DNA from 2 places in the Bacillus sp. XF8 genome. Region 1 is predicted to be linked to the other one. Evidence: riboswitches for the same ligand, from Rfam matches in the RefSeq annotation. Region 1 holds a riboswitch; the other holds the start of a gene.

Region 1 (15,229 bases):
TTGAACGTCTATTACTCGAAGCTAATTTACAATGTCCTATTATCGCAGAAAACGGTGCTCTTATTTATACGGATCAAAAAATGATGAAGCGATACCCAATTCAAAATACACAAGCATTTGAAATTGTCGAGTATCTTGAACGAAATCGTATGTATTATCAACTATATACAGATCGAGGTGTATACGTTCCGGCGTATGGTGAAGAAAGTGTAAATCAGGAAATAGAATGGATAAAAAGGTCAAAAAAAGATATAGATCAAGAAGAGCTAGAAATCATCGCAGCATTGTATCTTGAACATACAGCATTTCATATAACAGAAAGTTGTAAACTGATATTAGAAGAAGAGATTTATGTGCATAAACTTTTACCATTTTCCTATAATATCGAGAAATTACAAAAGTTAAAAAAGCATTTTCAACATAATACAGAGCTAGCAATTACTGCTTCGTATTGGCATAATTTAGAGATAAACCATTGTGACGCCCAAAAGGGGAATGGTTTATATACTTTAGCTGAACATCTTAATATTCCAGTGGAAAATACTGTTGCAATTGGTGATGGGTTAAATGATATTTCTATGATGGAAAAGGCACATATATCTATCGCAATGGGAAATGCAGTGGACGAAATTAAACGGATTTGTCACTATGAAACGCTATCGAATGAAGAACACGGAGTTGCACATGCTCTTTATCAATATGTCATGGTAAAAAAGTAAAAAAGAATCCATCAAGGATTCTTTTTTACTTTTTTATTAGGGGTAAGGTATTCTATGAGATTCATAGAAGCCTTATTACATTTTATTTTATAGAATATACTGGAAGAATTGTATATATTTTTTTGAATATTTTGTGAATTATTTGTGAATATCACATTTATGGCAATTGAATTATACACCATTTTAAACAATTTTTTATTGAAAAATAAAATTTATTTGAATAATTATGCTTCTACTATATACCTACGAGAACATTATTCGTATAATGGAGAAGCGTGAATAAAAAATGGTATTAATTTTACATATAGAGGTGGAAAGAGGATGAATGCTCGGCTATTGGAACTCATTGATGTGAACACAATAGAAACCATGGCAGAACAATTTTATAAATTAACAAATATTTCGCATCAACTTATTGATCAAAATATGGAATGTGTTTTTTCATTCGGTATCGATCAAAAAGAAAATATACAACTTACAAAGATTGAAATTCCGTTTTTTTTACATGAGCAACATCTTGGATCATTTGTTGCTTATTCAACAAAAAATGACATCCGTACTTGTCAAAAATACTTCGAAATGCTTTCAAATCTCATTGTAGATAGTGCAATGAATAAACTTCAAAACCAAACAAAAAATATACATTTACTTTCTCAAAAAGAAGAACAGCTACATACCATTTTACAAAATATGCCTATTTTAGTCGATGCTCTCGATAAAGATGGAAATTTCATATTATGGAATCGTGAATGCGAGCTTGTAACGGGCTATGTTGCGGAAGAAATTGTTGGAAATCCAAAAGCACTTGAATTGCTATACCCTGATGAAAGCTATCGCAAGCAAATCCAAAAGAAATTTTCTACTCGCGGAAAAAGTTTTCGAGATTGGGAAATGAATTTAACATGCAAAAATGGAGAAATAAAAACAATCATGTGGTCAAATATTTCAGAGCATTTCCCAGTACCTGGTTATAGTTATTGGGCAGTTGGCGTTGATATTACTCATCGAAAAGGAATTGAAGAGCAATTAAAACAACAAACTTCTGAGTTAGAGCTTATTTTCAAAGCATTACCTGATTTGTGTTTTGTAACTGAAGCTGATGGAACAATTATAGATTATAAGGCCGGTTCAACAGCTAAGTTTTATGTACCTGCAGAATCGTTTATGGGGAAGAAGTTTTACGAAGTCTTGCCATCACCTGTAGCACAGCAATTTCGTGAAGCAATTCACCAAGTACAACAAAAGGAGTCGACAGTCATAGTCGAATACCCGCTTACACTCAAGGGGAGTATTAGTTTTTTTGAAGCCAGGTGTTTACCAATGTTAAAAGATAAAATTATGATAATTGTTCGGGATATTACAGAACGCAAAAAGACTGAGGAGTTATTGAATAAATCAGATACACTTGCAGCGATTGGACAATTAGCTGCAGGCGTAGCTCATGAAGTAAGAAATCCGTTAACAGTGATTAAAGGATTTATTCAATTATTTCAAATTAACCAAGAAGAACAAGATAAATATTTTGATCTTATGCTATCAGAAATTGAGAGAATTGAAGCTATACTACATGAGTTTTTATCGATTGCAAAGACTGATGTCATTCCAACTGAAAAGAAAAATATTTGTTCGATATTAAGAAATGTCGTTTCGTTAATCAACACAAAGGCAATCATGACAAATATTCAAATTGATCTGCATATAGAACCAGAAGAATTAATGATTGATTGCTGTGAAAATCAATTAAAACAAGTTTTTATTAATATTTTACAAAACTCAATTGAAGCAATGCCAGATGGAGGGGAAATCTCTATTTTTGTGAAAAAATCAGAGCGTGAGGAAGTTATTATTAATATGGTTGATGAGGGCGTAGGAATTCCTGAAGAAAGAATAAAAAGGCTTGGAGAACCTTTCTATAGTACGAAAGAAAAAGGAACGGGTATTGGGTTAATGCTCAGTTATAAAATTATTGAAAGTCATCAAGGAAGAATTAGTATTATGAGTGAGGTGGGAGTAGGAACATCGGTTACTATTTATTTACCCCTGTTTCAAAGTGAGCAGGTTACTTTTCATTCAGCTATGCCCTCTATAACAGGCGCTTTGCAATAGAGATTAATGAGGAGATTATTTTCCCATTAATATAGGGCAATAATAAAGAAAAGAAGCTATCTTATCATTTGTAAGATAGCTTCTTTTCTTTATTATCCAGCGAATTGCACTGCAGTTTTAGCATGTAAAAAAGCAGTGTCAAATACAGGGATAGAAAGATCTTTCTGTGAAATGAGTAGCGGTATTTCTGTACAACCTAATAAAATTCCTTCTGCACCATTTCCAATGAGCTTTTGAATGATTTGTAAGAAACAATCTTTGGATTGCTGTGAAATAATGCCTTTACTTAATTCTTGAAGAATGACATGATGAATGAAATTTCGTTCTTCTTCTTTCGGAATAATTGTTTCAATACCATAATTAGCTAGTCTTGTTTTGTAAAAATCTTGTTCCATTGTCTGTTTTGTTCCAAGTAAACCAATCCGTTTCACATCATGTTCAACAATTTCTTCAGCACTTACATCACCAATATGAAGAAGGGGGATAGATATTGCTTGTTCTACTTCTTCCGCAAATTGATGTACTGTATTTGAACACATAAGTATACAATCTGCACCAGAATATTCTACTTTTTTTGCTACTTGAACGAGTTGATTTTGCACTTCCTCATATTGTTGATTTTGTAATAAATTTGTCACTTCACCAAAATCCATACTATATAAAACAAGCTTTGCATTATGATTATATTGAGATAGAGTTAGCGTATTAATATGTTTATAATAAAGAGATGTTGATTCCCAACTTAATCCACCAATTAATCCAATTACTTTCATGTCCAATTCCTCCCGCTAACATGTTTGTAACGTTAATTATTCCATAATTCCGATAAGAATACAATGATTTGTTTGATAATTTCACATAAAAGTAAAAATAATAAGAAAAATATTGAAATCAATTTGCATTAGTACAATAATACAAATTACAAACGAATACTTATCTAGAGAGGTGGAGGGAACGGCCCTATGAAACCTCAGCAACCCTTATTTACTACAAATAGGAAGGTGCTAATTTCGCAAAGGACAGATTGTCTTTTGAAAGATAAGAGGATCATATATTCATATGCAAATGGCCTCTTATAGCAGAGGTCATTTTTTATTGGGGGGAGGGCAGTGAAGACTCATAATTCAGTATTTTTTTACATAGGACTAATAGAAACTAACTAGAATGAGAGGGGAATTCATATGAACAAATTATCTACAAAATTAGTTGTAGCAATCGGAATTGGTTCTGCAATATATGGTGTACTAGGTCTGTGGGGGTTTTCAATTGCTCCAAACACATTTATTAAGCCTGCCATAGCTATATTAACGATCTTTAGTGCAATTTTCGGGCCATTTGCAGGACTTTTGATCGGGCTTATCGGTCATACGGTCACAGATACGATTGCTGGATGGGGAATTTGGTGGGGATGGGTAATTAGTTCAGGTATTATTGGATTTACGATGGGACTTGTACAAAAGCGAACAAGTTTCAGCGTAAAAAATGGAACATTCCATAATCGTGATATTTCATATTTTGCTGTAACAGGTTTAATTGGGATTGTCATTGCAATTATATTTGCCGGTGCTTTCGATATTATCCTCATGGGAGAGCCTTTCGATAAAATTGTTATTCAAGTACTTGGTGCAACGATTGCAGATGTCCTTGTTTTCTTAATTCTTGGTTTACCAATTACACTTGGATTAGCGAAAGCAAATAAAAAACATACACATTTAAAAATTGAAAAGTAGGGATATTACTATGAATCCGATTATTTCTTTTGAACAATTTACATTTCAATACCAGCGGGTAAAAGAGCCTACTTTAAGGGATGTTTCATTTCATATTTATCCAGGAGAAAAAGTGTTGATTGCCGGCCGAAGTGGATCAGGAAAATCAACATTGGCCCATTGTATAAATGGGCTTATCCCTTTTTTCTATGAAGGTTCAAGCACTGGAAGAATTTCAATATGTGGTAAAGATCCACGAAAAGGCAGTATTTTTGAGCAAAGTAAGCATGTGGGAACTATTTTACAAGATCAAGACTCCCAGTTTATTGGTTTAACTGTAGGGGAAGACGTTGCTTTTTCGTTAGAAAACGATTGCGTGGAACAGAAGAAAATGAAGGCTGTTGTTATGGACTCACTGCAGAAAGTACAGATGCATACATTTCATTCACGAAGCCCACATGAATTATCTGGTGGTCAAAAACAAACTGTCTCTCTTGCTGGACTACTAACGACAGATGCTGACATATTACTATTTGATGAGCCATTAGCAAATTTAGATCCCATAAGTAGTTTGAAAACAGTAGAACTTATTCAAAAGGTACATCAACAATTAAATAAAACAATTGTTATTATTGAGCATAGAATAGAAGAAATATTAAAATTAGACCTTGATAAAATCATATTAATAGAACAAGGGGAAATTGTAGCAATCGATTCACCAAAAAGGATTTTACAAACAAATATTTTACAAACTATAGGGTTAAGAGAACCTGTATATATTGAAGCGTTAAAAAATCTAAAAATGAATATTTCAAATGAAGAAATATATCCAATTGAAACTTTAAATAATGAGAAGTTAAATAAAACGGTGAAACAATGGATGTTGAACGCTACTGCTTCTAAAAAACAACAAAAAAAAGAAATCTTATGTCAAATAGAGAATCTCTCATTTTCATATTCTCACAAAAATTTTACATTAAAGGATATAACACTCCCTATACGAAGGGGAGAAATTTTAGCATTATTAGGTCATAATGGTGCAGGTAAATCTACATTTGCCCATATATTAACGGGAATGAACAAAGCTAAGGAAGGAAAAATTATAATTGATAATGAAAATATAACTTCATGGTCTATTCGTAAGCGTGGAGAAGTAATCTCATACGTCATGCAAAATCCTAATCACATGATTACACAATCTACAGTTTGGGATGAAGTTGCTTTTTCATTAAAATTACAGAAGGCTTCTATTGCAGAAATAAATAAACGAGTGGAAGATGCATTGCAAGTTTGTGGGTTATATCCATTTCGAAATTGGCCGATTCAAGCGTTAAGCTACGGGCAAAAAAAGAGGCTTACCATTGCATCAGTTTTAACATCAAATCCAAAGCTTATCATATTAGACGAGCCAACAGCAGGACAAGATTATTTTCATTATAAACAATTTATGTCTTGTATAAGTCTATTAGCAACACAAGGCATATCATTTATTTTTATTACACATGATATGAACCTAGCTTTAGAATATGCAGATCGTGCGGTTGTCCTTCATAAAGGGAAAATACTTGCTGATGATACTGTTCCAATCGTATTAGCAAGCAGCATAATATTACAACAAGCTAATTTACAGGAGAGTTCGCTAACAACATTAGCAAAATTAAGTAAAGTTCCTTTCCCAGAAGTTTTTGTACAAATGTATATGGAAGCAAAAAGGAGGGGGGATTATGAGTAAATCAGATTTATTTTATATAGACAATCATACATATTTTCATCGTATGGATGGCGCAATTAAATTGTTATTATTTATAATTTGGATGACTCTTACGTTTATATTTTTTGATTTTCGTATTTTACTATGCTTGTTTTTCATTGGTTGTTTAGGATTAGTGGTTGCTAAAATCCCTGTAAGAAAAATTGGCATTATTTTTAGTTTCTTTTTCACATTTAGTATGCTAAATTCAGTGATGATTTTATTAATTACACCAACCCATGGATCTGAGTTAACTGGTACAAGTACTGCATTCTTACATATTGGATATGCTACGATTACATTCGAAACATTATTCTATGCTCTTACGCTCTCATTAAAGTATTTTACGTTATTACCATTTACACTTATTTTCATATACACGACACACCCAAGTGAGTTCGCAAGCAGCTTATATAAAATTGGTTTACCTTATAAGATTGCCTATGCAATAAACATTGCGCTACGTTACATACCAAATATACAAGCGGAATACAAGTTGATTAAGCACGCTCAAGAAGCCAGAGGTGTACCATTTGAAAGAGGAGAGGCAAATTTTTGGAAATGTATTAAAAACCGGGTACTCATTTTTTGGCCACTTGTTATTCAATCTTTAGAGCGAATCGATACCGTTTCAAATGCGATGGATTTACGAGGATTCGGAAAAAAAGAGAAGCGAACATGGTATTTTACAACAAAGGCAAAACAAGAGGATTATATAGGACTCATTATTGGCATTATAATTTTATTACTTGCCATTTATCTAAAATTCAATGTTTTCAAAGGGTTTTGGTATCCATTGTAAGTTTTTTCGTTGTTATGGGGATAAAATTTAGGCGCTCAGCGGAGTGTCTTTTTAATTTTATCAAGACATGCTCCAAAATCACATAGATACATACTGTATAATACGAACCCGTTAATAAACGATTAATTATCCATTAGCTTTATACTAAAAGGAGGAGAAAATATGAGTTTCGGTGGTTCTTGTGGTTTTGGAGGAAGCTTTGCGTTATTAGTTGTGTTATTTATTTTATTAATTATTGTTGGATGCAGCTGCTGGGGCGGAGGGTATTAAAACACATACGATTTTTTAATCATTCGTCACAGAATCATGTAATCAGAAAAACTATTAAAGATACTTTTTTTAGTATTAATACGAGATTCAACATGAAAAAGGAGCTATCATGCTCCTTTTTTCAATAGAAAGTTTCTAGAGTTTTGAATTATTTTTGTGTACCGGTGATTGATTCTAATTGAGTTTTACAAATAAAAAACTTAATGAATAAATACGTGAAGAGTGGTACAGCTATGATTTAAATCAAAATGTTACCGAAATGACAAAGTTTAATTTCACATGATTTATGTTGCAATATTTTATAGGAATTTATGATGCTAATCCTTTTTGATTCTTTTTCCTAAAAACCCTAAGTCTACTTGTAAGGCTCACTCATTACAAAGAACAACATGTACAGATTAATAAAGATTTTAAATTCATTTACATAATGTTTATTTAATCAATGAGATGAAGTTACAGTAGATGAGATTAAAAATGATGATATTCATTTTCTATGTAATTTATGGAACAAAATCCATCGTAATTTATTCTAAATAGTTGCCAGAATAGAAAAAAAGAAGTACCACATAATAACAAAAGTGAGTGAAAAGACACATCGTCAAGTGTACTGTAAGAGGTGATTTATAGCACAACATTTAAAACAACAAACCATCTGTTTTTCTATCTAAATAAAAAGATAAAAAAACTTAAGGAGCAACTAAATTTATTTTTTAAAAACGAAAATCAGCTTCAACGTTATCAAGAACGTATAACAGAATATCATCACCAGCTTATGGCTAACAAATTATAAAGGAATTAATAATAAAAGGAGAATGTTCATGTACTAAAATTAATTTTTTATATGCGTCATTTTTTTAGAGCTACTTTTTTGAAAAAGAGTCGGGAATGATTACAGATTGTTGAGGTGATTATATACATGCCAATGTTAGATGTGGACGGTAGTAGTTTGTATTATATCGTTAAGGGAAAAGGGGTTCCTATTGTTTTTATTCATCCTCCTGTACTTACTTGTATGAATTTTGAGTACCAAATAGAGGAATTATCCCGAAATTTCAAGGTGATTGCTTTTGATATTAGAGGACACGGAAGGAGTCAGTATTCAAAACAACCGATAACCTATCGGCTGATTGCTGAAGACATTAGATGTTTGTTGGATCATTTGGAGATTAATAAAGCATTTTTATGCGGATATTCGACTGGAAGCTCTGTCGCATTAGAATTTTTGCTGGCTTTTTCTGAAAGAGCATTAGGGGGTATTCTAATCGGGGGAATGTCAGAAGTGAGGGATGGATATTTAAAGAATAAGATTTCACTTGGCGTGAAACTTGCAAAAGCGGGTGCAGTTTCATTTTTAGCATTGTCTATTTCATGGGGCAATTCAAATACACATAAATTGTTCAGAAAGATGTTTAAAGAAGCACGAAAAGGGAATGCCAAAAATATAGAGCAGTATTATCGTTATAGTTTGCATTATAATTGTACGAATCAGCTTAGAAATATTCAGCTTCCGGTTTTGTTGGTTTATGGTAAGAAAGATAAAGTATTTTATAGTCATGCGAAATTACTGCATGGAGAATTGCCATGTAATGAATTAAAATTTATTGATAACGTAAAGCATCAAATTCCTACAAAGGCAGCGAAGCACTTAAATGAAATGATTCAGCAGTTTGCTTTTATCCATACTGAGATGAATAAGAAAGAGACTTTTTCTTTACCCATAAAAAGGTAAATTTATTTCGAAGTTACATACATCTATTGTGTCAGAAATTCAATGGGAAGGGAGCTATCATGCTCCTTTTTATACTTAACATTTCAAATTTTTTTGTACAGGTGATTGTTTCGGATTGAGTTTTTTATAGAAAAAATAAAAAGGAGCATAGAAGCTCCTTTTTAATCAAGATGTTATTTTATTAAGCAATCTCATTATTTTGTGGAAATGTAATCGTTAAAGTGGTTCCTTTATTAACGATACTCTTTATATTTAAAGTGCCATTCATCGTTTCAATGATTTTTACTGCAACCATAGTACCTAAACCTGTTCCTTTTGTTTTTGTACTAAAATATGGTTCGCCAAATCGATGTATTTGCTCTTGTGTCATACCAATTCCGCTATCTTTAATGACAATAGTGACTTTGTTTTCAAAAATAGATGACTCGACACTTAGTTTTCCACCATTTGGCATCGCTTCAATGCTATTCTTTATTAAGTTTAAAAAGCATTGCTGGAAATGTTGTGTATTCCCGGTAATGGAACCTGTCACTAATTCCTCAGAAATATTTATAGAATTCATATTACATAATGGCATCATCATACTTATTACTCTTTTTAATTCTTGATCTATTACAATGGTATCAAGTTTTTGTGATGCAGGTTTAGCAAATGTTAAGTAGTCATCAATGATAACCTGAGCGCGGTTTAGCTCTCCAAGAATATGTTCAATATATTGTTCTCGCGACTCTTGTGATAAATCTGGAGTTTTCAGGAGCTGAGTAAATCCTTTTACTACAGTAAGAGGATTTCTCACTTCATGTGAAATACTCGCAGCAAGTTGACTCACAATCTCCATCTTCTCCATTTTTACTAATTTAGATCTCATAAGAACTGCATCTCGTAAAATTTCGTTCATGTATACAACAAATAGCATGACAATTGGAGGCAGTAGAATAAAATAAATAATATATGATTTTGTAACTGGAAAATCTGATAAAATCACAACGATAAAGGTTGTAATTAAGGCCAGTATAAAAGGTAAAGTCATAGACATTATAAGCTTTTTCTTTCTATTTAATTGATTAAATTTAGAAGAAGAAAAGGCAGTGAAAATAAGCATTGTAATATAAACAATAACCGTTAAAAAGTTCACACCATAAAAAATAAATCGAATCAATAACATAATAGTTAATAAGGCAATCCCAACTGGTAAACCACCATAAAGCGTACCAATTAAAAAAGGGATCTGTCTTAAGTCATGAACGCAATTTTCATCGATGTATATAGGGTATTTCATGCATAAAATCAGTGGTACACTGGTACATATAATAATAAGAATCTTTTTGTATTTTTTTAAAAACATTCCGTTATTATATATAAAATAAAAAACAAAGACGCTACTTAAAATGTAAAGCAAATTATTTAATACGTTTTGGTTGATGTATACAAAATTCATCTAACACGCCTCATTATTGTAGTTTTCAGTACTATAAGTTATTATACAGAAAAAATGTAACTTCTTCATGTATTATTATTTTACTAAAATGAAGAGGGCGTTACTTTTAAATGATCATTTTGTTACGAGCAGATTTCCATGCTATGTAAAATTCCTCCACCGAAGCATAACGCTGATTTCTATTTTTTTCTACCGCACGAGATACTACGTCATACAGTTCTTTTCCTGCTTCCCATTTAGTGCAAGAGCGATCACGCTCTCCTCCTAAGAGTGCAAAAGCGATTGCTCCCATATTAAATACATTCGTTTTCCCATCAATTACTGCGCCTAATTCGAATTCCTCTGGTGACATAAATCGTGATGACCCCCAAAGTCTTCCCATTGTATTGATATAAGGTTTCTTTTTATATAAGTCGATATCACAAATTTTCATTCTATTTGTTTCAAAATCATATAAAATGCTCCCGTCATAAAAATCAATTGCTACATAATTTTTTCTTTCAACATGAACATGGAAAGAAAAAATATGATCTAGTGAAATAAGACGTTCTTCAACTGATAACTGTTTATAGCGATAAAATGGGGAATCTGGATTACTATATTTCGCTGGTGGTGGAAATGACCAATGTGAATGAAGGCATTCCCCGTTAAACCAATTAAAGATTGCCACATAGCCATTCTGTACTTGAAAATGATCTACTAATTCAACTAAATGGTTATGTTTTAAGTTTTCATAAAGTAACACGGCTTGTTTTAAATTCGCAATTGCATCAACTGGAACTCCTGTATACTCCATTGTCTTTGCCCCAGCAAATTTAACAAAACTTTTCTTTCCGTCCTTTTCAATACCAAAGCAAATATTTCCTGAATCTTGTTGATCAAAAACTGCAAATACTTTACCAAGATTTACAAGCCAACTGAAGTCTTGTTGTTCTTTTAATTGAAAAGTGACGTCATCTAAATGAATTGTAATAGGAATTTCGTTCATTTTACACCTCTTATTTTGTATAATCAGATTAAACATTAATATATTCGAGGGAAATAATGAAAGTCCTGTTTCGATTAGTTAAAAAAGATTGCTTATAAAATTAGATACTGAGTATGAAAGGAGAAAAAGATGGATAAAGAAATTATCATTGAACCATATAATTCAAATTGGCATACGGAATTTATGAAAGAGAAAGAAAAATTTATCACATTACTAAAAAAGGAAATTTTAGCGATTGAACATATTGGAAGTACGTCAATAGAAGGTTTAGGTGCAAAGCCACTTATAGATATGATGATAGGTGTAGAAAATTTAAATGTAGTTAATCAGTGGATAGACCCACTTCAAACAATAGGATATGAATATGTATTTCATAAAGAATTCCCAAATAGGCGTTTTTTTAGAAAAGGGAAGTGGAGAGCGGGTACGCATCATTTACACGTCTATATGTATGAAAGTGAGGAATGGAATAATAACCTGCTATTTCGTGAGTTTCTGAGAAAGAATGAGTGGGCTCGTGCAGAATATAGACAAGTAAAGCAGGATCTCGCTGCGAAATATCCATTTGATCGAGTTGCGTATACAAAAGGAAAATCTCCATATATTGAAAAAATCATTTCAATAGCACAAGGGAATTTAGATGAAAGCACTAATTAAGTATAGTCTCTTCTCGTATTTAATGAAATGATACATTTTATCGAGTGACTTGATAACTGTATAGGAATATAGCTGATGTATTAATATGTTGTTCAAAATCTTATCTCTAAGTAAGAGATTCCCGTGAACACGTTAGTTAGCAGGAATCTCTACTTCCAAATGGGGATAGTTCAAGGGTTTGTATACCTCATCCATCCACTCTCCGATCGTTTCGCTTTATACTTACCGTAAGACAAAAGTTTCATTGCTGAACGAGTAGCTGCGTGAAAAACTAAACTTATCTTCCATTCTTCCTCCATTTCATTAGGATAGGACGTGGACTCGTAAACATAATAGGCAGCCATGATGCACGGGATTACTTGCTCCGGCTCAAATTCATATGCAGCTACATCATCAATAATTAAATCAATGATGCAGTGGTTCCCATCTTTAACTTTTTTCTGGAGTAACGTTTTTACCGCTTCTGGTACTAATTCTAATACCTCGTCTTTCATAACAATCACCTCATTCTTTATGATGTCCAAACAGCTTTAAAAAAATATGAACGTCTTGTATCAAATTGGGTGAAATTTGAATCTTAATTTCGCAGGTTGAATAGAAGCTTAAACATAACGTGTAAGCTTCTTGAATTCATTTTATTACTGTTTCTAGTAATAATAATCGCTTCTTCCATCAGTAATGGATACTCGAGCAGTAACCGCCGATGGAAGAGGGGAATGATCATACAGAATCAGAGGTAACAAGAATTCTTGATGGGCCACCGAAAAGAGAATGTCACTTACTTGTTATTTATTAGTAAATGATATCAGTGAAAATTATTAAAAATGAAAAAAGCCCTGAAAAAAATCCAGGGCTTTTTTCATTTTTTCTTCGGTCTTTCAGCACGAAGAACAGCGTCATTCGTTGGTGTGTTAGGTACAAAATTGCCATGGTTGTCGATGCTGTGCGCTTCTTTATCGTATTGTCCGTTAGCATTACGCTTCTTTGTTGTAAACGGGTTTTGATTGTGTCCCATGATTGTCACCTCCAATAAGCATAGTATGCGCCAACAAGAACGTGTTTTGTCAAAAAGAAAGTTCACAAAAAGTGGAAAAATGGTTGTAAACATCATCGATTCATAGTGCATTAGACTAAAAAGATTAAAACGATGAACAAAACATACACTTTTTGTATCCCTTAAAGAAATGAATAAATTTTTTTATAGAATAATATGAGACTACACTTACGAAGTAATCTGTATTAAATAGTTCCTTTTGTACAAAATAGGTACGAATCTTAATAAGAGGAGGATAATTTATGACTAATCGAAATGATAATCGAAAACGCAAAAACAAATATCCGAATAACCTAAAAAGCGATACTGAATTCTCAAAAGATGTAAACATTAGAAGTGGAGTAACCAAAAAAGATTTAAATAAATAATGTTTAAATTGAGAATATAATTGAGAGTAATTATAGAAATTGACACAGTATTTAATTAGTCTTGAGCATAGAGAAAAAGAAAAGATGTGCAAGCTGACGTGAGCTTGTACATCTTTTCTTTTTTGATTAACCTAGTCAGAAGGGTTTCTTGATTCAAACTCTACACCATTGCTATTTCAAATTTCATTTACCGTATTTTTACAATAAAAATAAATTGTGTATTTATTCCACATGATTACCATCAGTGAATTAGAAATAACTACTATATTGCAAACGATTCTAATTCAAAAGAGTATGCATGAAAAAGTTGTAGTATGGAATTATATTGCATAAAGGGTTTATAAAACATTATTGAACAGAAGAATGGGGAATCTTATCATGAAACTAACACCAGAACAACGGATTCAATTACATGGATTTAATAACCTCACAAAATCATTAAGTTTTAACATGTATGATATTTGCTATACAAAAACAAAAGAAGAACGAGAAGCTTATATAGAATACATAGATGAACAATATAATGCAGACAGACTAACCAAGATTTTGAAAAATGTCTCGGACATTATAGGAGCACATGTACTAAATATTGCTAAACAAGACTATGTACCACAAGGGGCAAGCGTAACTATATTAGTATCAGAAGGCCCGGTGGTAGAAGTGCCGACGGAATCATTCACTGAATCTCCTGGACCTCTTCCTGATTCAGTTGTCATGCAGTTAGATAAAAGTCATATAACGGTTCATACCTATCCTGAATATCATCCAGATGAGGGGATCAGCACTTTTAGAGCAGATATTGATGTAGCTACATGCGGTGAAATCTCACCTCTTAAGGCATTAAATTATCTTATCCATTCATTTGATACAGATATTATGACAATCGATTACCGTGTTCGGGGATTTACAAGAGATATAACAGGTAACAAATTATTTATTGATCACGAAATAAGTTCCATCCAAAATTACATTCCAAATAACGTGAAAAATCTCTATGATATGATTGATGTTAATGTCTATCAAGAGCATATCTTTCATACAAAATGTAAACTAAAAGAATTTGACTTAAACAATTATCTATTTGGATATACACAAGAAAAATTATCCGTAAAAGAACAAGAGGAAATTACAAAAAAATTAAAAACAGAAATGGATGAAATTTTTTACGGGAAAAACATGAATCATGGATTAATTGAAGAGGATTTGGACGATAATTCTTTTTGAGGAACTACAAATAATTCATAAGCAGATTTAGCGATTGATTAGAGAAATGCCAATAGAAAAAGCCTTGCTAGTACATGAAACATAGCGAAGGCTTTTTCTATTGGCTAACTTTTGAAAGAAAAGATGAATGTAAAAAATGTTTTAAAGGTATATCCATTTTCATTTACATAATTTTCGTTATTCGTAGTAAATCTTTGAAACTCTAAAATATAAACACTTATTTTCCAGCATATACTTTGGGACAATCAGAACTCGTTGGTTGATAGAAACAATGTTCTTTGTATTGTCCTGCTAATGTCTGGTTCCACCAAACAGGCGGACAATTTCCTACGGGATTAAAAAACCAAAGAGAATTGGTTGCGGGATGCCCTCTCCAATATTCCAAGCATTTTCTCGCCAACTCTTTGTCAATTTC
Region 2 (15,229 bases), on a different contig from region 1:
TTCCAAATTTACATGCTTCAGTAATAGGACAGAAACGCAAGATTCCCTCTGCAATTCTCATTGCACCAAGCCATAGCAAAACCTTTGACCAAGTACACCATGGTTTACGTGTGAGTTTAGCTGTGCTACAACTTAGTACGACCAAACCGAGTGTAATTCGAATTAGAGCATTCATTATGCCGATGTTTTGCTTCATCAAAGAAAACACTCCTTCTTCATCAGCTTAGAAATAGAAGATACTATTTCAATTGTTATTATTCCGCGTAAGTTTGACGATATGTAATCCAACATTTGACGGTGAAAAAGATGTTGGATTGTAAGTGTGTATAGGTGTCTTTTTTTGTTATAATGTAAGAATGCATAAAAGGAAGTTCAAAAAGTCCGGTCAAGATAGCTGTCGCATTTCTTCGTTGCATCGCCAGTCCGGTACTCATGTAGTGTCAGCTACACTCCGTATTCTCCTGGCTGCTGCGCCTCGAACTGCTCGGCTCTCTTGATCCTCCTTTTTGAACAAGCACATAAAGGTGATTAGATAAGAGAAAGGGTGTTTTCATGTACGATATTTCCGGATGGAAACATGTATTTAAGCTTGATCCTAATAAAGAATTAAGTAATGAACATTTAGAAATGATTTGTGAATCTGGAACGGATGCAGTAATTGTAGGCGGAAGTGATGGAGTAACGATAGATAATGTATTACATATGCTAGTAAGCATTCGTAGATATGCAGTTCCTTGTGTATTAGAGGTTTCTGACATTGAAGCACTTACACCAGGATTTGATTTTTATTACATTCCAAGTGTTTTAAATAGCCGAAAAGTAGAATGGGTAACGGGGATTCACCATGAGGCATTGAAAGAATTTGGGGATATTATGAACTGGGATGAAATTTTCATGGAAGGATATTGTGTTTTAAATTCAGAAGCGAAGGTAGCTCAGCTTACAGAAGCGAAATGTGATTTAACAGAAGATGATGTAATTGCATATGCACGTATGGCAGACAAGCTTCTGAACTTGCCAATTTTCTATTTAGAATATAGTGGTACTTACGGAGATATTGAACTTGTTAAAAATGTAAAAGCAGAATTACAACAAGCACAGCTATATTACGGCGGCGGAATTTCAAGTGCGAAAGAGGCAAAAGAAATGGCGCAGTACGCTGATACAGTCGTTGTAGGAAATGTAATTTATGATGATATAAAAGCAGCGTTACAAACAGTAAAAGCTGTAAAAGGAGAGTAGGTGAAGGCACATATGAGTATAACTGATAAATTATTAAATGGTTTAAACCCAGAGCAGCAAAAGGCAGTGCAAACAACAAACGGACCACTTCTATTAATGGCGGGGGCAGGTAGTGGTAAGACGCGTGTGCTAACACATCGCATCGCATATTTACTTGGTGAAAAAGGTGTAGCACCGTGGAATGTATTAGCAATTACTTTTACAAATAAAGCAGCTCGTGAAATGCGTGAGCGTATCGATACGCTTGTTGGTCCGGAAGCAGAGGATATTTGGATTTCTACGTTCCACTCGATGTGTGTACGTATTTTACGACGTGATATCGACCGTATTGGGATTAATCGAAACTTTACGATTTTAGATGCAAGTGATCAACTTACTGTCGTTAAAAAAATCATGAAAGAGCGAAATATTGATCCGAAAAAATTTGATCCACGTTCTATTTTAGGTGGCATCAGTAATGCGAAAAATGAATTGTTATCAGCTGACAAATATGCAAAGCAAATTTCAATTGCTGATCCATTTGAGAAATTAACAAGTGATGTATATACAGAGTATCAAAAGCGTCTTCTGAAAAATAACTCATTAGACTTTGATGATTTAATTATGACCACGATTCAATTATTTGATCGTATTCCAGAAGTATTGGAATTCTATCAGCGTAAATTCCAGTATATTCATGTTGATGAGTATCAAGATACGAACAGAGCGCAATACATTCTTGTGAATAAATTAGCTGCTCGCTTTAAAAACCTTTGCGTTGTTGGTGATTCTGACCAATCAATTTATCGTTGGCGCGGGGCAGATATTTCTAACATTTTGTCATTTGAAAAAGACTATGAGAATGCACAGGTTATCTTGTTAGAACAAAATTACCGTTCATCACAAAATATTTTAAATGCAGCTAACGCTGTAATTGAAAATAATTCAAATCGTAAACCAAAAAAATTATGGACGGATAATCAAATTGGAAGTAAGATTTCGTATTACCGTGCTGCAACGGAGAAGGATGAAGCATATTTTGTTGCGAAAAAAATTCGCGACGAAATTCAAATGGGGAATCGAAAATATACAGACTTTGCGGTTCTGTATCGTACTAACGCGCAGTCTCGTATGGTCGAGGAGATTTTCTTAAAATCCAACATTCCATATAAAATTGTCGGCGGCATTAAGTTCTATGATCGTAAAGAGATTAAAGATATTTTGGCTTACTTACGTTTAATTGCAAATCCAGATGATGAGATTAGCTTCGCACGTATTATTAACATGCCGAAACGAGGGATCGGTGCCACGTCTATCGATAAAATCATTAACTACGGTGTGCAAAATGGTATTTCATTAACAGCTGTAATGGATGAGATTGAGCATGTTGGGGTAAGTGCAAAAATTACAAAAGCAGTAAAAGAATTTGCAAGTCAATTACACAACTGGGTAAACATGCAAGAATACCTATCTGTTACGGAATTGGTAGAAGAAGTTATTGAGAAAACAGGTTATCGCGATATGTTAAAGAATGAACGTTCTTTAGAAGCGGAAGGTCGTCTTGAAAACTTAGATGAGTTCTTATCTGTTACGCAAACATTTGAATCACAAAGTGAAGATAAGAGTCTTGTTGCTTTCTTAACAGATTTAGCGCTTGTTGCGGATATTGATCGTGTGGACGAAGATCCAACTGCGGGTGAGGAAGTTATTTTAATGACGATGCACTCGGCAAAAGGACTGGAATTCCCAGTTGTCTTTATTATTGGTTTAGAGGAAGGTGTCTTCCCGCATACTCGTTCTCTTATGGAAGAGGATGAAATGCAAGAAGAACGTCGCTTAGCCTATGTAGGTATCACTCGTGCGGAAGAAGAGTTATATTTATCGAATGCCCAAATGCGTACTCTATTTGGTAGAACAAATATGAATGCAGCATCTCGATTTATTTCAGAAATTCCGACGGAGTTACTAGAATCATTAAATGAAACAGCGCCAAAGCGTGAAACGTTTAGTGCAAAAGGAAGAACGGCTGGTGCGACGACAATGACAACACGTTCTCGCTCTGCATTTGTACGTCCAACTGTAAAAACGACAGGAGGAGAGCAAATTGGCTGGGCTGTAGGTGATAAAGCATCCCATCAAAAATGGGGAGTTGGTACAGTTGTAAGTGTGAAAGGTGAAGGTGATGCAAAAGAATTAGATATTGCATTCCCAAGCCCGATTGGTATTAAACGTTTATTAGCAAAATTTGCACCTGTAACGAAACAATAGAAAGGAGTAAGGATATGTCAAAAGAAGAGGCGAAGCAGCGTATAGAAGAACTTCGTGATATGTTGAATGCATTTAACTATCAATATCACGTATTAGACAATCCTTCTGTTTCTGATGCGGAATATGATCGCGATATGCAGGAGCTTATAAAATTAGAAGCAGAGAACCCAGAATTTGTAACAGAAGACTCTCCCACCGTTCGAGTTGGGGGAGCAGTGCTTGATATATTTGAAAAAGTAACGCACAAATCACCGATGTTAAGTTTAGGTAATGCCTTTAATGAAGGTGATTTACGTGATTTTGATCGCAGGGTGCGTCAAGGAATTGATGGTTCAAATGTAAGATATATATGTGAACTAAAAATTGACGGTCTTGCGGTTTCCCTTCATTATGAAAAAGGACGCTTCATTCAAGGGGCAACACGTGGTGATGGCGTAACTGGTGAAGATATTACGCAAAATTTAAAAACAATTAAAGCGATTCCTCTTCGTTTGAAAGAAGAAGTAACATTGGAAGCGCGCGGCGAGGCATATATGCCAAAGCGTTCATTTGTAAAATTAAATGAAGAGAAAGAACAAAATGGTGAAGCTGTTTTTGCTAATCCTCGTAATGCAGCAGCAGGATCACTTCGTCAGCTTGATCCAAAAGTTGCCGCAAAGCGTAATTTGTCAATGTTTGTGTATGGCCTTGCTGATGTGCAAGAAAAGATGATTGCATCCCATGGTGAGTCACTAGACTTCTTAGGCGAGCTTGGATTTAAAACGAACCCAAACCGCCGCACTTGTGAAACAATTGAAGACGTAATCGCTTATGTAGAAGAATGGCAGGAAAAGCGTCCAAATCTTGATTATGAAATCGATGGGATTGTAATTAAAGTAGATGATGTAGCCTTGCAAGAAAGTTTAGGAACAACAGCAAAGAGTCCACGCTGGGCAATTGCCTATAAGTTTCCGGCAGAAGAAGTTGTAACGAGATTAACAGGTATTGAACTGAGCGTGGGACGTACAGGTGTTGTGACACCGACTGCAGAACTAGAGCCAGTTCGAGTGGCAGGAACAATTGTCCGCCGTGCATCTCTACATAACGAGGATTTAATTCGTGAAAAAGATATTCGAATTGGCGACTACGTTGTTGTGAAAAAAGCTGGAGACATTATTCCAGAAGTAGTTAACGTTATTATCGATAAACGTACTGGTGAAGAAGAAGAGTATCGTATGCCAACCCATTGTCCGGCTTGTGACAGTGAACTTGTTCGTTTAGAAGAAGAGGTAGCTCTTCGTTGTATTAATCCAGCATGCCCAGCGCAAATTCGTGAAGGGCTGATTCATTTCGTCTCAAGAAATGCAATGAACATTGATGGACTCGGAGAGCGTGTTATTACACAACTCTTTGAAGCGGATTATATTCGGACATTTGCCGATTTATATCCATTAACGAAGGAACAATTGTTACAATTAGAGCGTTTTGGTGAGAAATCAGCCTCTAAATTAGTACAAGCAATTGAAACTTCTAAGGAAAATTCGTTAGAGCGTCTATTATTTGGACTGGGTATTCGTCATGTCGGTGCAAAAGCTGCTCGCACGTTAGCTGAGCATTTTGAAACGATGGACCACCTTGTAAAAGCAACAGAAGAAGAGTTAAAAAAGATTAATGAAATTGGCGAGAAAATGGCCCAATCGATCGTAACGTACTTTGATAATGACGACGTGTTAGAATTATTACAACAATTTAAACAGTACGGCGTTAACATGACTTACAAAGGCATAAAGCGTGCTGATTTACAAAATATTGCGTCTTACTTTGCTGGAAAAACAATCGTCTTAACAGGAAAACTAGAAGTTATGGGGCGTAGCGAAGCGAAGAAAAAGATTGAAGAGCTAGGTGGAAAAGTAACAGGTAGTGTAAGTAAGAGTACTGATTTAGTCGTTGCCGGTGAAGCGGCAGGATCAAAATTAGCACAAGCGAAGAAACATAATATTGAGGTTTGGAATGAAGAGAGGTTCTTACAAGAGCTGAATAAGTAAGAGGTGCAAACTTACCATGAAAAAAATAGCATTAGCGGTATTAAGCCTAGGTCTACTTGTAAGTGGATGTAGCACGAGTATAAAAAAAGAAGAAAAAGTTGTTGAGAAATCGGGCAACTCAAAAGAACAAGCGATTGTTCCGAAATATTCTATTTCTGATGAGTATTACAAAACAACGGTGCCATTTGAATCAGGTTCTGCACGTGGTTTAGCTGTACAACAGTTAAATAGCCGTCTGGATATAGATGAATTTGAAACAGGATTAATGCGCATTGCAAAAGAATCATTTAGTACGAAAGATTATTTGTTTCAAGGTGGTAAATATTTAGACAAAGACACAGCTCAAATGCTTGTAAAGAGAAAGCGCACAGATGCTGAGCAAAAAGAGTTAGAGGAGAAGCTTGGCAAAAAAGAAGCTGATAAAATTCCTAACATCGGATTGAATCCACCATTAGAAGGAGGATCAGAATCATTAGAGGTTCGAAACAAGAAAAGTAAAATCTATCTTTCTAATATTTTAGAGCATGATTATTATGCGCGCAAAGGTGATCAAGTTGAATTGGGTGGAGTTGTTGTTGGTCTAGCGATGAATTCAGTTCATTATTTTAATGAAGAACATGGGTATCCGCGTGAAGCTGATATTTCAGAAGACGACATGTTAAAAGAAGGTAAACGCATGGCGCAAGAGATTTTAACATTGATGCAACAGAAAAATCCTGACTTGAAAAATGTCCCAATTACGTTTGCAATTTATCGTCAAGGAGCAAAATCGGCACTCGTACCAGGGAAATTCGTATCGTACGTTCAAGTAGATAAAGGTAGCGATAAAATAGGGGATTGGAAAGCAATTAATGAAAAATATTACTTGTTTCCTTCTGAATCAGCAAAAACGGATGTGCGTGAAGATTACACAACTGTAGAAAACTTTAAAGCAAAATTGAGCGAGTATTTCAAAGGCGATTATACAGCTGTTGTAGGAACAGGATTCTATAAAGATGATCAATTAAAAGAAATGAAGGTTGAAATTCCTGTCCAATTTAATGGAAAAGCAGAAGTAATTGGATTCACGCAATACGTGGCGGGACTTGTTATGCAATACTTCCCGAACTATGTTAAAGTACAGGTGACAATTAAATCTGTTGAACGCCCAGAAGCGATTATTATTCGTGATGCGAAGCAGGATGAACCATTTGTGAAAATTTTAGATTAAGAATAAGAGCTGTTCCTATATGGAACGGCTTTTTTTATTCCGAAATTTTGTTATAATTTCTAATGTTGTGAACAAAAAGGGGTAAGGAGAAAAGACATGGATGAGTTAAGCTTACAGATTATCGTATTACTCGTTGCTTTTGGATTTTTGGCTTCATTTATTGATTCTGTTGTTGGAGGAGGGGGGCTCATTTCACTTCCGGCACTTATGTTTGTAGGATTGCCGCCAGCTTCGGCAATTGCAACAAATAAGTTAGCTTCGACGATGGGGTCGTTAACAAGTACAATTTATTTCATTCGTTCCAAAAAAGTTGACTTTCGTATAGTAGGAAAGTTAATCCCATTAACTATTATTGGAGCTATTGCAGGGGCTTTAGTTGTAAAATTTATTCCACCAGATATTTTACGTCCACTCGTACTGGTTATGTTGGTATTTATTGCAATTTATATTATTGTAAAAAAAGATTGGGGAAGTGTTTCCACCTATAAAAAGATGACAAAAGGAAAAGCATTAATGTTTTACTTCGTTATTTTAATTGTAGGATTTTATGATGGATTTTTTGGACCGGGGACAGGATCTTTTTTAATTTTTGCATTTTTATTAATTGGTTTGGATTTTATTCGAGCAGCTGCATCTGGAAAAGTTTTGAATTTCGTTAGTAACATTGTATCTTTAATTACATTTTTATTTTTAGATATTATTCATTTTGAATACGGTATTATTATGGGGTTATCTATGATTTTAGGAGCATATTTAGGATCGAAGTTTGCTGTGCAAAAAGGTGTTGGATATGTTCGTACCTTATTTTTATTAGTAACAATTCTATTAATTGGAAAAAATATTATGGAATATGCTCATATTATTTAGCTTCATACGTATGTATGAAGCTTTTCTTTTTTTTATTATATTTTAAAAATTAATTAATTTTTAAAATATAAGTCTAGGAATATTTGAATAAATCTAAATTATCGTGTAGAATAATGTTGTAAAATGTAAACGTTTTTCTAAGGGGAGGCTAAAAGGAATGGTAGTAGCATACAAACATGAGCCATTTACAGATTTTTCAGTAGAGGCTAACAAGTTAGCGTTTGAAGAAGGTTTAAAGACAGTAGAATCTTATCTTGGACAAGACTATCCATTAATTATCGGGGGAGAAAAGATCACTACAGACGAGAAAATCGTTTCTGTAAACCCTGCGAATAAAGAAGAAGTTGTGGGCAGTGTTTCAAAAGCAAGCCGTGAATTAGCTGAAAAAGCAATGCAAGTGGCGGATGAAACATTCCAAACTTGGAGAAAGTCAAAACCAGAAATGCGTGCAGACATTTTATTCCGCGCTGCCGCAATCGTTCGTCGTAGAAAACATGAGTTTTCTGCTATTCTTGTAAAAGAAGCAGGTAAACCATGGAATGAGGCTGATGCTGATACAGCAGAAGCAATCGATTTTATGGAATATTATGGTCGTCAAATGTTGAAGTTAAAAGACGGTATTCCAGTAGAAAGCCGTCCAATTGAATATAATCGTTTCTCTTACATTCCATTAGGAGTAGGTGTTATCATTTCTCCTTGGAATTTCCCATTCGCAATTATGGCAGGTATGACAACAGCTGCATTAGTTTCTGGTAACACAGTATTACTAAAACCAGCTAGTACAACACCTGTAGTAGCAGCGAAATTTATGGAAGTGTTAGAAGAAGCAGGCTTACCGGCAGGTGTTGTAAACTTCATCCCTGGTAGCGGATCTGAAGTTGGTGACTACTTAGTAGACCACCCTCGTACACGTTTCATTAGTTTCACTGGATCACGCGATGTAGGTATTCGTATTTACGAACGCGCAGCAAAAGTAAATCCAGGTCAAATTTGGTTAAAACGCGTTATCGCTGAAATGGGCGGTAAAGATACAATCGTTGTTGATAAAGAAGCAGATCTTGAATTAGCAGCAAAATCTATCGTTGCATCAGCATTCGGATTCTCAGGACAAAAATGTTCTGCTTGCTCTCGTGCAGTAATCCACGAAGATGTATACGATCACGTATTAAATCGTGCTGTTGAATTAACAAAAGAATTAACTGTAGGTAACCCAGCTGAAAAAGGAATGAACATGGGACCAGTTAATGACCAAGCTGCATTTGATAAAGTAATGAGCTATGTTGCAATCGGTAAAGAAGAGGGTAAAGTAGTAGCAGGTGGCGAAGGTGACGACTCTAAAGGCTGGTTCATCCAACCAACAATCGTTGCTGACGTTGCAGAAGATGCTCGCCTAATGAAAGAAGAAATCTTCGGGCCAGTAGTAGCATTCTGTAAAGCAAAAGACTTTGATCATGCACTTGCAATTGCAAACAACACAGAATACGGTTTAACAGGAGCAGTTGTTTCTAATAACCGTGAACATATCGAAAAAGCGCGTGAAGATTTCCACGTTGGTAACTTATACTTTAACCGTGGATGTACTGGTGCAATCGTAGGTTACCAACCATTCGGTGGCTTTAACATGTCTGGTACGGACTCTAAAGCGGGTGGACCTGACTATTTAGCACTTCACATGCAAGCAAAAACTACTTCTGAAACTCTGTAAGAAATAGATGAAAAAGCCTTCCTCTAATAGGGAAGGTTTTTTTATGTAAGAAAGATGTTGATTGGAAAATTGTTATTTTCTTTAAAATATGAAAAGAAACAAAACCATTAGAAAATTTAATTCATTCGTCATATTTTTCTGTATTAATTTTTTGAATTTCCTGTATAATACAATTTGAAAGAAAATCTATGGTTAGACAAAAGGACGCTACTTTCGGTTTTGCTCACTGAAAGTGGTGTTTTTTTATTTTAGTAACGTAACTTGTAACAAATTATGATGGAATGAAGTGTAGAAAATTAAGAAAAAACAGACGTCTATCGAATGATACGGAATAATAAAAGTTGGTACAGAGGAAAATAAGGTGAAAGTAAAAACAAGTTCGGGAGACTTCAAGTTATGGTAACCTGTGAATAACAGTATAAAAAATCATGTCTCCGTCTGTGAGAGACATGATTTTTTATTTCAGATCGAGTTTCTAAAACTTAAAAACTCTTCTGTACTCATGACATCTGCATATACGTCATTCAAACTTGCTAAAATTGTATTGTGAATATAAACAGCAGGAATAGTAGCATTTTTAAATAGGAGATCTTTTGTAGCACATGCATCGTGCACAATCGTACATTGAAGGCCTAAATCAAAAGCAGCTCTTGCTGTAGCATCAATACACATATGTGTCATCATTCCGCATATAATGACATGTTGAATTTCTAAGCGTTGCAATTGCTCTAGAAGGCTAGTTTCTCGAAAACTATTTGGATAGTGTTTGAGGATAACCGTTTCATCTTTTAATGGACGAACATTTTCATGGATGTGAACGCCTTCTGTGTTAGGGAGAAAAAAAGTAGCATTTTCTTTAGTAGATACATGTTGGATATGAAAAATAGGTTGATTCACTTCTCGAAAATGCTGAAGTAGTTGACTTGCATACTCGCTAGCTTCTACTGCGTTACGTAATTCCATCCTTCCATTTGGGAAATAATCATTTTGAATGTCAACGAGTAACAGGGCTGTTTTCATATCATCTATCGTCCTCCGTTTTTATTTCGTATTCATGTAATGTTATTCAATTAGTAGAGGATATTTTCCTTTCTGAAAGAGTGCGTGAAGAAGAATTTTACATAAGGTTAAAATTCATTCCTTTGTAATGAAAAAGTGTTCTGATTTTATTTGAAAATTTCAATAGAAAAATAATTAATATATTTTAGAATGTTTGTGTTGACTCTTACTTTTCAGAGTTTTATAATAAGAATTAATTAAATGACAATTAAATCGATACACTCTTATCCAGAGAGGTGGAGGGACTGGCCCTATGATACCTCAGCAACGGGTTTTTTTAATACCGTGCTAATTCCAGCAAGCTCTAATAGGCTTGGAAGATGAGAAGATGTGAATGAGTATATAAGTGCTCTTCTTCTTATTTTTATTATGGATAAGAAGAAGGGCGCTTTTTATTTTACCTCAAGGCTCTGCTTCAAGTTGTTACAGCATATAGGAGGGAAGAAAATGATTTCTTTTGAAAATGTAAGTAAAGTATATGAATCAGGTGGTCAAACAGTTCGCGCTGTTGAAGATGTAACCTTATCAGTTAAAAAAGGTGAGATATTTGGCATTATTGGTTTTAGTGGTGCTGGAAAAAGTACACTGTTACGTTTAGTGAATATGTTAGAACGACCGACAGCGGGAACGATTTCAATAGATGATAAAGATATTACTTCCTTATCAACGAAAGAGTTACGAAAGCTAAGACAAAGAATCGGAATGATTTTTCAAAGTTTTAATTTATTTAATTCGAGAACAGTGTTTGGGAATATTGCTTATCCATTGAAATTAGCGAAATTACCAAAGAATGAGATAAAAGAAAGAGTAAATGAGCTGCTGAAGTTTGTTGGATTAGAAGATAAAGCAAACTACTATCCAGAACAACTATCGGGTGGTCAGAAACAACGCGTAGGGATTGCGAGAGCACTTGCGACATCACCGGATATTCTCATTTGTGATGAAGCAACATCTGCATTGGATCCTGAAACAACAACAGAAATTTTAAACCTATTAAAGAAAGTAAACAGGGAATACAATTTAACAATTCTTCTGATTACACATGAAATGCAAGTTGTGAAAGAAATTTGTCACCGCGTAGCTGTTATGGAAAAAGGAAAAGTAATTGAAGAAGGAACGCTATTTGATGTTTTTACGAAGCCAAAAACAAAGACGACTCAAAATTTTGTTCGCTCTGTTGTTAACGACCACTTACCGGAAAGTGTACTTACGAAAATTCAAAATGGCGGACAGATTTACCGCTTAACATTTACAGGTGAAGAGACGGGGCAGCCATTATTATCGTATATTGCTAAAAACTATAATGTGGATATAAATGTACTCTATGGAAATATTATTGAACTGCAAGGCGTTTTATTTGGAAATCTTCTCGTAGAACTGCAAGGTGAACAGAAAGAAATTCAAAAAGCGCTGCAACATATAAGATTGCAGGTTGAGCTGAGGGAGGTTGAAGGTTATGCGAGTTGATTGGAGTGTATTTTGGCCACGCATTTTAGATGCAACAGGAGATACCCTCTTGATGGTAATTGTAACCCTTATATTTGCCACAATACTTGGTATACCCCTAGGTTTACTTTTATATGTGACAAGAAAAGGGAATTTCTTAGAAAACAAACTGGTTTTTTCTATTCTTAATATTTTCATTAATACGATTCGCCCGATCCCATTTATTATCTTTTTAGTAGCTTTAAGTCCTTTAACGCGTACTGTTATCGGAACAACAATCGGAACGGCAGCAGCAATCTTTCCAATGACGCTGGTTGCTTCAATTGGAATTGCAAGAATGGTAGAAACAAATCTTGTTTCTGTTCCAAAAGGAGTGATTGAAGCAGCGCAAGCGATGGGAGCATCACCACTAAGAATTGTTTTTGAAATTCTTGTTCCAGAAGCGTTAGCACCATTAATTTTAGGCGTTACGTTTATGACGGTTGGCTTAATCGAATTTTCAGCAGTTGCTGGTCTTGTCGGCGGCGGAGGTCTTGGTGATTTAGCAATGACATATGGTTATCAACGCTTTGATACATCGGTTATGTTCGTGACAGTTGTATTACTTATTATTCTTGTACAAATTGCACAAAACTTAGGAAACTATTTCGCTAAAGTATTCTTACATAGATCATAAAGGGAAGAGAGGGAAAGAAAATGAAAAAGATATTAGCATTTGCATTATCAGCGTTGGTTAGCGTATCGGTATTAAGCGGCTGTGGAGCTGATGCAAAAGAAAAAGTAGTTCGCGTCGGTGTAACAGGAACGGATGGAGACGCTTGGACTATTCTTCAGAAGAAAGCTGAAAAAGAAGGAATTAAAGTTAAACTTGTAGAGTTTTCGGATTATACAACACCAAATAAAGCATTAGCTGATGGGGATATCGAATTGAACTCATTCCAACATATTGCTTTTTTAGAGCAGTTTAAAAAGGAACATAAGTTAGATATTACAGCTGTTGGTACAACACAAATTGCACCAATGGGATTATTCTCTGAAAAATATAAAAAACCAAATGAGATTCCAGATGGTTCAGAAATTGCAATTCCCAATGATCCAACAAACCAAGCGCGTGCATTAAAACTCCTTGATGCAGCTGGATTATTGAAATTGAAAAAAGACTTTGGTCTATTTGGTGATCCAAGTGGTATTGCTGAAAATCCAAAAAAATTAAAAATTACTCCGGTAATTGCACAGCAAACACCACGTGTATTAAAAGACGTAGCAGCTTCTGTTATTAATAATGGTGTTGCAGGTCAAGCTGGTTTAAACCCAGCGAAGGATCCTATTTTCTTAGAGGATCCAAAAAATGAAAATGCGAAGCCTTATATTAATATCTTTGCGGCTCGTACGAAAGATAGAAATGATCCAACAATCAGAAAAGTGATTGAATTGTACCATTCAAAAGAAGTAGTAGAAGCAGTTAAGAAAGAAACAAAAGATGGTGCGATTTCAGTAGACCTTTCACTTGAAGAGTTAGAGAAAATCGTAAAATAATATCGGGTTTAACGAACTAACAGTAGGAACCCCTCCGCTGTTAGCTCGTTCAACATATAATCATACCTAACAGACGATACCCTAATTTTGTACCTTCCAATTCTGTATAATATAAAATCCAATGTCTGTTAGGTAGAGTGAAAGGGCCAGGAGTTTTCCTGGTCTTTTTTTATTGGATTAAGTAAAGAAACTAGCTGAAAATAAGGTAATCCAGATTATAACAGGACAGGAGAGTAAACTGCAAACAAGTGTAAGGACTAGTTTCTTTTTTTGAACTCTTATTCTTATTAAGGAAAATAAGTAGAATGAAAATAGTACAATCACAAATGCTGATATCGTCCCAGGATTGTAAGAGCGATAAACGAAAAATAAAATCGTATGTTGAACCGCATTAAAGAAAATAGCACCTTGTATGAAAAGAATCCAGTAAATAGACGATATAATTTGGATTTGATATAGGACAATAAAGAGTAGAACAAGGATTGATAATATACAAATGGCTATCATAAATTGCTGATGACTTATGAAGTTGATAGAGAATTGATCAGTGAGATACTGAGGCATACGAATAGATTCTTCAAAATTATGAATGAAAAATAATAAAGGGATAAACCAAATTATACGATTAGTAGAAGGAATTTTAATACTGGGTGTTTTCATCAAATACATCACCCCCGCATAAAGGAATGGAAAGCCCCTAAGAAGAGGCCTTCTCCGTTATTATTCAATCGTAATACTTTGTAAGTTGCTTTTCGTATTTTGTGTTTTTTCTTGCTTATAAGAAGAAAGCTCCTCTTGTAATATATTTAGCATCTTGTTAGCAGATTGTTGAACTGGGGGTGGTAGTTCGCCTAGGATATACATTCCAACCTCTAATTTCTTACGAATGATGTGTCGTAGTAATTCCTCACGCATGAACCACACCTCCAAAATGAATGTTTAGTACATCCCCTTCAAATTTCGCTCCTTGAATGGATAAATGTGTTAACGTTTTAGGTAACGTAATGTTACGTTTAACAGAACCGGCGCGAATGATGAGTTCATCACCTTTTTGATTTAACGATAATTCACTTTTATCAGAGAATGGAATAGAGAGGACAAAAATATATTCATCGCCATCTTTTTTTACATATTGTGTACGCCCGTTGAATTTTACGGCAGTTGGTTCTACATCACCTTTGAATAAAGCATCTGCTACGCGCTCTAGCATAGGTAAGCCAACTACTTCTTGTTCAAACATTGGGGTTTCATAAATAGGAAGTGGTTGGAAGCTATTTTGAATTAATATTTTATATTTCTTTTGAGCATCTTTCCACGCTTGGAAGTAGGAGTCGGTAACAGTATCAGGGATGACTCGGTTAATCATGATCGCATCCACGTTGTAATCATATAAATTCAAATAGGTAAAACTACGCTGAGCTTCTTTAATAACCATTTTTTCTGGATTTACAACAACGCGAATACTTGTCACTTCCCGGTTAGATAAAATATCACGCATTTCTCCTAGCTGTTCAAGCGTATTCGTTAATTCATCCATAATATCATCAGTAGGAAGAGGGACTCCCAGAAGTGGTTGTGCAACAGGACGGACAACTTTTAAAACTTTTCTTTTAATCGGAAAGAGTTTTTCCATCCACCAGCCGAGCATATCAGGAAAGCTTAACATGGCAAGAGTTTCTCCAGTTGGTGCACAGTCAATAATGATGACATCATATGTTTTTTGTTTATAGTAATCGAGTACACGGAGTAAGCTAATTAAGTCTTCCATGCCAGGAAACATCGTTAATTCTTCCGTTGTAATATCATCAGCAGCTTTTGATGTGAACAGCAACGTAATATATTTTTGTAATTTTCCCCAGCCCTTTTCCATTTCATAAATTGTATTGATTTCTT

Evidence for each region. A riboswitch is a leader RNA that binds a small molecule or an ion and turns the genes downstream of it on or off. The one in region 1 is predicted to bind S-adenosylmethionine.
Region 2: another riboswitch for S-adenosylmethionine. It lies ahead of J4P91_RS21465 (methionine ABC transporter ATP-binding protein); the one in region 1 lies ahead of J4P91_RS13825 (ECF-type riboflavin transporter substrate-binding protein).

The regions. Positions count from the first base shown of each region.
Region 1 covers NZ_JAGDQK010000020.1:102,529-117,757, reverse strand. Annotated here, with positions in the region: gene J4P91_RS13840 (Cof-type HAD-IIB family hydrolase) at 1-719, shown strand, start outside; gene J4P91_RS13835 (PAS domain-containing sensor histidine kinase) at 1,041-2,825, shown strand; gene J4P91_RS13830 (aspartate/glutamate racemase family protein) at 2,918-3,598, opposite strand; SAM riboswitch class I at 3,756-3,870, shown strand; gene J4P91_RS13825 (ECF-type riboflavin transporter substrate-binding protein) at 4,007-4,555, shown strand; gene J4P91_RS13820 (ABC transporter ATP-binding protein) at 4,566-6,266, shown strand; gene J4P91_RS13815 (energy-coupling factor transporter transmembrane component T family protein) at 6,259-7,086, shown strand; gene J4P91_RS13810 (YjcZ family sporulation protein) at 7,249-7,356, shown strand; gene J4P91_RS13805 (alpha/beta fold hydrolase) at 8,273-9,085, shown strand; gene J4P91_RS13800 (sensor histidine kinase) at 9,267-10,523, opposite strand; gene J4P91_RS13795 (protein kinase family protein) at 10,630-11,511, opposite strand; gene J4P91_RS13790 (GrpB family protein) at 11,641-12,168, shown strand; gene J4P91_RS13785 (hypothetical protein) at 12,339-12,662, opposite strand; gene J4P91_RS13780 (hypothetical protein) at 13,028-13,183, opposite strand; gene J4P91_RS29420 (hypothetical protein) at 13,465-13,590, shown strand; gene speD (adenosylmethionine decarboxylase) at 13,969-14,814, shown strand; gene J4P91_RS13770 (cell wall hydrolase) at 15,032-15,229, opposite strand, start outside.
Region 2 covers NZ_JAGDQK010000037.1:51,791-67,019, reverse strand. Annotated here, with positions in the region: gene J4P91_RS21505 (YgaP family membrane protein) at 1-196, opposite strand, end outside; gene pcrB (heptaprenylglyceryl phosphate synthase) at 553-1,242, shown strand; gene pcrA (DNA helicase PcrA) at 1,255-3,489, shown strand; gene ligA (NAD-dependent DNA ligase LigA) at 3,504-5,513, shown strand; gene J4P91_RS21485 (CamS family sex pheromone protein) at 5,530-6,723, shown strand; gene J4P91_RS21480 (TSUP family transporter) at 6,820-7,590, shown strand; gene pruA (L-glutamate gamma-semialdehyde dehydrogenase) at 7,748-9,295, shown strand; gene J4P91_RS21470 (cysteine hydrolase family protein) at 9,758-10,315, opposite strand; SAM riboswitch class I at 10,576-10,681, shown strand; gene J4P91_RS21465 (methionine ABC transporter ATP-binding protein) at 10,802-11,821, shown strand; gene J4P91_RS21460 (methionine ABC transporter permease) at 11,811-12,476, shown strand; gene J4P91_RS21455 (MetQ/NlpA family ABC transporter substrate-binding protein) at 12,497-13,336, shown strand; gene J4P91_RS21450 (HXXEE domain-containing protein) at 13,514-13,999, opposite strand; gene J4P91_RS21445 (DUF3926 domain-containing protein) at 14,057-14,251, opposite strand; gene J4P91_RS21440 (ArsA family ATPase) at 14,244-15,229, opposite strand, start outside.